DNA from 2 places in the Clostridium paraputrificum AGR2156 genome. Region 2 is predicted to be linked to the other one. Evidence: a T-box and tRNA genes for the amino acid it is inferred to sense, from the RefSeq annotation. Region 2 holds a T-box; the other holds one or more tRNA genes.
What was found. A T-box is a leader RNA that pairs with one kind of tRNA and senses whether it is charged. The one in region 2 lies ahead of gltX (glutamate--tRNA ligase), so its partner is inferred to be a tRNA-Glu.
Positions count from the first base shown of each region.

Region 1: it has a tRNA-Glu gene. The T-box ahead of gltX (glutamate--tRNA ligase) is inferred to sense a tRNA for this amino acid. The anticodon was not compared.

Region 1 covers NZ_AUJC01000014.1:34,459-38,676, forward strand. The annotation lists gene G594_RS0113100 (DnaD domain protein) at 150-1,142, shown strand; gene G594_RS0113105 (ATP-binding protein) at 1,135-2,115, shown strand; tRNA gene G594_RS0113110 (tRNA-Asp) at 2,195-2,271, opposite strand; tRNA gene G594_RS0113115 (tRNA-Val) at 2,279-2,354, opposite strand; tRNA gene G594_RS0113120 (tRNA-Glu) at 2,364-2,438, opposite strand; gene G594_RS0113125 (hypothetical protein) at 2,563-3,156, opposite strand; gene G594_RS0113130 (BaiN/RdsA family NAD(P)/FAD-dependent oxidoreductase) at 3,251-4,218, shown strand, end outside.
Region 2 covers NZ_AUJC01000011.1:164,421-168,638, reverse strand. The annotation lists gene G594_RS0112835 (glutamine--tRNA ligase/YqeY domain fusion protein) at 1-217, shown strand, start outside; gene G594_RS0112830 (DUF1622 domain-containing protein) at 294-617, shown strand; gene gltX (glutamate--tRNA ligase) at 660-2,315, opposite strand; T-box leader at 2,368-2,565, opposite strand; gene G594_RS0112820 (pseudouridine synthase) at 3,003-3,719, opposite strand; gene G594_RS0112815 (lytic transglycosylase domain-containing protein) at 3,910-4,218, opposite strand, start outside.

The DNA of each region.
Region 1 (4,218 bases), on a different contig from region 2:
TTCCAAAAACACATCAATTACTTTTCCCATAATCTATTAATTTATACATTATATATCTATTTAGATAAGTTGTTATCCCTCCTCTCCTTTGTTATAATTATTAAATATGATGTTTATAAAATACTAATTTTGAAAGGAGGAATGTTAGAATGAGTACTTTTATATTGAAAAATAACGCATGTACCTTTACACCTATTAGCAATGTTTTTATTGAAAAATATATGCCATTTGCTAGAGGAGAATTTGTTAAGGTTTATTTACTTCTATTAAAGTATAACTTTTCTAATGAGCCTGGAGTAAATAGTTCAATACTAGCATCTTCCTTAAACCTGTTAGAATCTGATGTAATGAACGCATTAAATTATTGGAATGACCAAGGTGTAATAAAATTTGTTCCTGTAGATAAAATGAATAACTTCAGTATAGAATTTGTACCACTAGATAATGACTTAAGTAGTACTTCACCAGATGTTAACCTATTAGATGCACTAAATAACACAGAAACTAACGATATGTTAAGAGATATAGAAAGAATACTTTGTAGACCACTTTCAACAAAAGAGATGGAAATATATTTAGGATGGCAAAAAGATTTTTCTTTTACCTCAGAACTTATCCTAATACTTATTGAATATTGTGCATCAAAAGGTAAAGTTGATTACAGGTATATAGAAAAGGTTGCTCTGGCTTGGAATGATATGGGTATAAAAACTATTGAAAAAGCCCAAAGTCATATAAAGCAGACAGAAGATAAGTGGGTTAAGATAAGACAAATACTAAATTACCTAGGCATTAACAATTCAGAAATTATGAAGCCTCAGGAAGAGCTTTTGAATAAATGGATTAATGTATATAAATTTGACATTCAATTAATAAAGAAAGCTTGTGACATTTGTTTTCAAAGACTTAATAGAGCTGACTTTAAATATATTGATGGCATACTTAGCAAATGGTTTAATGACAATATAAAAACCCTAGATGATGTTGCAATTAAAGATAAACAACATAAAAATAATTATAAAAACTCATCTACTAATTATCAAAAAAACTTAAAAGCCTCAGGTTTTAATAACTTTGAACCAAGATCATATGATTATGACTCTTTAGAAAAGAAATTGTTAGGATGGGATGTTGATGATTAACGGATATCAAGCAAAAATTATGGCCGTTTATGAAAAGATACGTGATGAAGAATCTAAAAACTTAGAACTTAGAAGAAACGAAATTCGTAATTTGTATCCTGAAATAATGGATATAGATAACTTAATTCAAAAACGTTCGCTTCAATTATCTATGGCTATACTTAAGTCTAAGGATGCAGATGAAACTATAAAAAAGTTTAGAAATGAAATTACAGATTTAAGAGTAAAAAAATGTGAAATGTTAGTATCTAAAGGATATGACCCTGACTATTTGACCTTAAAATATAGGTGTAATAAATGTCAAGATACAGGCTTTATAGGTATTAATAAGTGTTCATGCTATAAACCAAAACTAATAAAATTATATTATCAAAATTCTTTACTTGAGGATACTCTAAAAGAAAAGAACTTTGATAATTTTGATCTTAATTTATTTTCAATGCATAAGGTAAGTGATGATAAATTTTCTCCCAGAAAAAATATGGATAATATTGTATCCTATGTTACTTCTGAATATTTGCCAAACTTCAATAATTCAAATACTAATCTACTTTTTTATGGTAACCCTGGAAGCGGAAAGTCTTATTTATCTTATTGTATAGCTAAAGAGCTATTAGACCTAGGCTTTTTAGTAGTATATAAAACTTCAGAAGAACTTATAAGAGATTTAAGAGATATAAAGTTTAATAATAATGCTAAATTAGAAGAACTCTTAATTGAATGTGATTTACTTATTATTGATGATCTTGGTGCCGAATCTAAGAGTGATTTTTCAATAACAGAACTTTTTAATCTTATTAACAGAAAACTATTAAGAAATAAAAAGATGCTTATTTCAACCAACCTTTCACTTCCTAATATAACAAATATATATAGTGAAAGAATTTACTCTAGACTATTAGGTGATTTTAAACTTTTCAAGTTTTATTCAGATGACATTAGAATAAAGTTAAATTTAAAAAATAAAAGGTAATGTAAAAATCTACATTACCTTTTTTATAAACCTTTTTTTATAAAAACAAAAAACATCAACTAATGTTGATGTTTTAATTTGGCGACTCAGAAGGGGCTCGAACCCTCGACCTCTGGCGTGACAGGCCAGCACTCTAACCAACTGAGCTACTGAGCCGCATTTATGGTGGGCACAACAGGGATCGAACCTGTGACCCCCTGCTTGTAAGGCAGGTGCTCTCCCAGCTGAGCTATGCGCCCAAATAAAAATGGTGACTCCTAGGGGAATCGAACCCCTGTTACCACCGTGAAAGGGTGGTGTCTTAACCGCTTGACCAAGGAGCCAAATTGTTATCTTATGATCCTCGCTAATGTGTTCTGCGCTGACCACATAGACTATAATACAGAAATTCATTATATGTGTCAACACATTTTTTTAAATTTCTTTTTATTTTTCTTAAACCTCGCATTATTCCGTGTCCGATAAGAGATAAATAGCTTCATTTTTCTCACTTTTTTTAATATTATTTATGGCTTTTCCATATCTAGATAATAAAATTTCTTTTTGCTTTATTTCTTTTCTAATTTTATTTATTTCTTCTTTTGCCCCTTCCATAAAACCTTGTATTTCCAGTGGTGTAATTAATATACTATAGTTGTCTCTTTTAAAATTTTGTCCTGATGCCATAACTTTTATAGGTAATGAGTTATTTATTACACAAATTAGTTCCTTTTCCCATATTCCTCTCTTATTAACTTTATATCTATCTCTTAAAACATTTAAATCATTTAATTTTTCATCCATCTCATTTTCTAAAGAGTCTTTTAAAGCTTTATAGAAAAATATTGATATTCCCCTATTTAATTTTATAGTTAGGAAATTAATGTTGTTTATTAAAAAATCATCTATCTCTCCCTCGCTAATTAACTCAACTTCATCATGCTTATAAGACTTTAATCCAGTACCTGTGGGATAATTAACTATTATCTCATCTATATTCATTCTTCTTACTTTAAATTCTCTATCCTTATCTTCAATCTCTGCAATAACTTTAACCTTCAAAATAATCACCTCTTATGGTATTATTCCTCTCTTTAATAGGTAATATTACTATGTTAAAATTTAATTATATTTTTAAAAAGGAGACATAAGTTTTATGATATATCACGATATTATTATTGTTGGTGGTGGAGCTTCTGGTTTAATGGCTGCAATAATTGCAAAAGATCTAGGAAAGGATGTTGCAATTATAGAAGCAACAGATAGAATAGGGAAAAAAATTTTAACTACTGGTAATGGTAGATGTAATATTTCTAACTCTAGAATTTCTTTTCCTTATGATACTTACCATAGTTCTAATAAAGATTTCTATATAGATTGCTTAGATCAGTTGAGTGTTGAAGAAACTAGAAACTTATTTTTATCTATAGGTCTACCTATAGTTGAATTAGAAAAAGGTAAATTATATCCAGCCTCTCTTCAGGCTTCATCTGTAGTAGATCTTTTAAGGTTATCTATAGAGGAAAAGGAAATTCCTTTATTCACAAATTGCAAAGTAAAAACTATCCACAAAAACAAAAACTTTAAATTATCCACAACTAATGATGAATATACTTTATTCACATGCAAAAAAGTTATTTTAGCTTGTGGAGGAAAATCTGCTCCAAAAACAGGTTCAGATGGTTCAGGATATAGATTAGCAAAAGACTTAGGGCATTCTGTCACAAGTACAGTACCTGGTATTGTGCAGTTAAAGTTAGATTATCCACACCTAAAAGCATTATCTGGAATTAAGTTTGATGGAAGAATCTCTATATATGTTGATGGGAAATTAGTTAGAGAAGATATTGGTGAAGTTCTCTTTACCGATTATGGAATATCAGGGCCTCCAATATTACAACTTTCTGCTATAGCTTCTAGAGCCTTGGATAATAATCAAAATGTTGAATTAAGTGTAGATATGATGCCTAACTTATCTATTGAAGAAACTAAAGATTTTTTAGAGGGACACTTATACATGTTTAGCCATAGAACCATTTCTAATTCTTTTATTGGGATTATAAATAAAAAACTCATACCTATAATATTAAAGGATTCAGGAATAAATAATATTCATATTCCTTG
Region 2 (4,218 bases):
AAACGAAGGCAAACACTTCTTAGAACAAATAAATCCTAACTCTTTAACAATTTTAAAAGGATTTATAGAACCATCAGTTAAAGGTGCTAAAGCCCAAGAAAAATATCAATTATTTAGACATGGATACTTTAATGTAGACTCAAAGGATTCTACTACTGATAATTTAGTATTTAATAGAATAGTATCATTAAAGAGCTCTTTTAAATTAAACAAATAGTTAAAATATGAGCATAGTTAAACACTACTATGCTCTTTTAAAACACAAAAGATTAGATGGTAAGGGGGAAAATTTTATGTTAGAACATGCTATAGGCACTATTGTTCCTATAGGTATTCACACACTAGAACTTATGGGAATAATAATTATATTTGTAGGTGCTATAAAAGCCTTTTACAAATATGCATTATCACTTATTTCTAAGACAAGCTATCCTATAAAAGTAGAGTTTGCAAAAGCACTAACTTTAGCTTTAGAATTTAAAATGGGTGCAGAGATTTTAAAAACCGTAATAATTAATTCTTTTGACGAAATGTACATACTTGCTGCAATTATTTTATTGAGAGCATTATTAGCATTTGTAATTCATTCAGAAATGAAAGCAGAATCAGCTCATTAAAAAATAGAGTACTTACGTACTCTATTTTTTTAATAAATTTTATTATATAAAGTTTTTAAATCTTGATTTAACCTTTTCTTCACCCATTATTTGCATAATAGTATATAAATCAGGTGTATTACTTCTATGAGTTAATGCAGCTCTAACAGCACCAGCTACATCAGAAATCATTCCTTTGTAGTTCTCTGGATTAGCCTTAAATTCTTTTCTATTTGTACAATATCCTAATTCTGTACCTATCTCTTTTAACTCTTCAAACCAATCCTCTTGGCTTCCAATATTAAATGTAAATTTATCTGCATATACATTTATTATTTCCTTTGCAGCTTCTAAAGAAAGAGTCTTTGGTAACTCTATATTTTCATCTGATTCCTTATTAAATAATTCATCAAAGAAATAGAAGACTTTCTCTTTTACATCTTCCCATTTAGCAAAGTCTTTTCTTGGCTTAGGACCATCCTTATCAATATTAAATATCTCTTTTGACATAGACTCATTTGATGTAACTAAATCATACATCTCTTTATCAAAATCTTTAGCCCAAGCTATATAACTTTCATATACCTTATCAGCTTTCATTTTACATATTAATTCTTTACTTACATCATTTAATTTTACAATATCAAATAAAGCTCCACTCTTACTCATCTTTTCTAAAGCAACTGGGAATTCGTGATAGTCAGTAATTGGATTTTCAGCTCTCCAATCTTCATATGTTGAGTTAATAATATTTAATAAATACTCAACAACAGCTTCAGTTGGATATCCAACTTCTCTATAATATGAAACTGCTGCTTCAGCATCTTTTCTCTTTGAAAGCTTTCTCTTTGAACCATTATCATTCTTCATTATTGTTGGAATGTGAGCATAATTTGGTCTATCAAATCCTAACACATCAAATAATTGTACATGTATTGGTAATGATGATAACCATTCTTCACCTCTTATAACATGAGTTGTTCTCATTAAGGCATCATCAATAGCATGAGCAAAATGATATGTTGGTAATCCGTCAGACTTAACAATAACTATATCTTGATCATTTTCTGGGAAAGATATATCTCCTTTTATTAAATCATGGAATTCTACTCTGTTATTTATATTTCCAGGGGATTTTAATCTAACAATATACTTATCCCCAGCTTCTATTCTCTTTATAGCTTCTTCTGTGGATAAATTTCTGCATGTTGCAAACTCTCCATGATATCCTGGAGTGATTTTTTCTGCCATTTGCTTTTCTCTTACAGCATTTAACTCCTCAGGAGTACAAAAACATGGGTATGCTAATCCTCTCTTTACTAAGTCTTTAGCAAATGTTGAATATATTTCTTTTCTTAAACTTTGTCTATATGGACCATAATTACCTATTTCACTATGCTCCCCTGTCATTCCTTCATCAAAATTCATTCCAAAGTTTTTCATTGTTGCAATAGTATCTTCTATTGCTCCCTCAACTTCTCTCTTTTGATCTGTATCTTCTATTCTTAAGAAGAAAATACCTTCACTTTGCTTAGCTAATCTTTCATTAATTAAAGCAGCAAATACTCCTCCAATATGTTGGAATCCTGTTGGACTTGGTGCATATCTTCCTACAACTGCACCCTCCTTTAAATTTCTTTTAGGGTACTTTTCTAAATAATATTCTGGTGTTTTACCTATCTCTGGGAACAGAATATCAGCTAATTTTTCTAAACTCATTTTATCACCTTTCCTTTTTTGTTTATAAAATAAAAAAATCCTCCATCCTAAAATATAGGACGAAAGAACTTAACTTCCGTGGTACCACCTAAATTGAATAAACAATAGCCTATTCCACTCATTCTCTTTAAGGGGAAAATCCCATAACAACTCCAAAGCTTCTTTCTATAGCTTTACTTGTTAAGCTTCCACCATATACTTAACTCTCTTTAAAGTTCCACTATATACTCTTCTTCTTCAACGTCTCTAATATATATTATTTACAAACTATTTATTATTATAACTTCTCAAAACATTATTGTAAATAACTTTAAGTTTATTGTCGAATTGTATTATTCATCATAATTTTATTATGCAAGATTTAATTCATTTATGAACAATTATATTTTTTCTCTTATATTTTCTTATCTAAAAATTACTTTTTTAATTTATTAGGCTAAATAATATAAATTTAAAATTTGTTAACTTTTACATATAATTATTTTTCTAAAACAAAAAACGCAACCCTTGGGGCTAGGTTGCGCTTTAGCAATAAGCAATAAATAAAAAGGGGGCTATTTATTCCTTTTATTTATCCTTGCACTGATATTATATGTTATTAGATATCAAAATGCAAGAGATTTTGTGAAAAATATTTAACTTTTGATTTATTATGAATGTTTTTCTTGCACTTTTTTTAATCATTCGTTAATAACTCTTTAAAAGAGCTAATTCATCTTCTGTTAGTTCACGATATTCGCCTTCCTCCAATTCTTGGTCTAAAGGCAAACCTCCAAACTCTGTTCTTTTTAAATACACAACAGTTTTTCCTAACGCTTCAAACATTCTTTTTACTTGATGATACTTTCCTTCTTGTATAGTTACCATCACTTCTGCCCCTTCATTTGATGAATTAATTATTTCTAACTTACCTTCCTTACACTTATACCCATCATCTAAAGTTATTCCATTTTTAAATGCTTCAACATCTTTTTCATCTACTGCCTTATCAATTTTCGCATAATAAACCTTATCAACATGCCACTTAGGTGAAATTAATCTATGATTTAGTTCCCCATCATTTGTTAATAATAATAATCCTACAGTATCTTTATCTAATCTTCCTACTGGAAATGGATTAAATACTTGATGTTCTACCTCTAATAAATCTATAACAGTTTCTTCTCTATTATCGTATGTTGCAGATATTACACCATCTGGCTTATTCATCATTAAATATATATACTCTCTATAGAATAAATCTTCTCCATTTATATTTATAACTGATTTTTCCGGATCAATTAATACCCCATTATCTTTTACCACTTCTCCATCTACCTTAACTAACCCCTTCTTTACTAAGGCTTTTATTTCTTTTCTACTCCCATATCCTAAATTTGATATTATTTTATCTAATCTTTCCACAAAAACAACTCCTAAACAATGAATTCCTTATTATTATACCCAAGGGAAATGGGATAATAAAGATAATATAAATAATAAAGAAAAAAAAGATAGTTATTGAGCCATTAAACCATAAAAATTTAAAGAAAAAAACTCCCTTAGGAGTTTTTAATTCAAATAACTTTATTACATCAATAATTCTACTTCTTTTCTAAAGTCCATTCAAATAATATTTCATAACCTTAGGAACATAGTTTTGAGTTTCCTTTGGCATCTTATATAAATCATCAGCTGAAGTAACACCTCTTCTTTTCACTGTTCCTTGACCAGCGTTATATGCCATAAGAGCCATTTCTATATCTCCATTGTACCTGTTGATATGTCCTCTTAACTGTTTTACGCCCCCCCTTATATTATCTTCAACATTAAAGGGATCTGAAACTCCATCTTCCTCACAATTAACAGGCATTAATTGCATAAGCCCCATCGCTCCAGCAGAAGAAACTACATTGGGATTAAA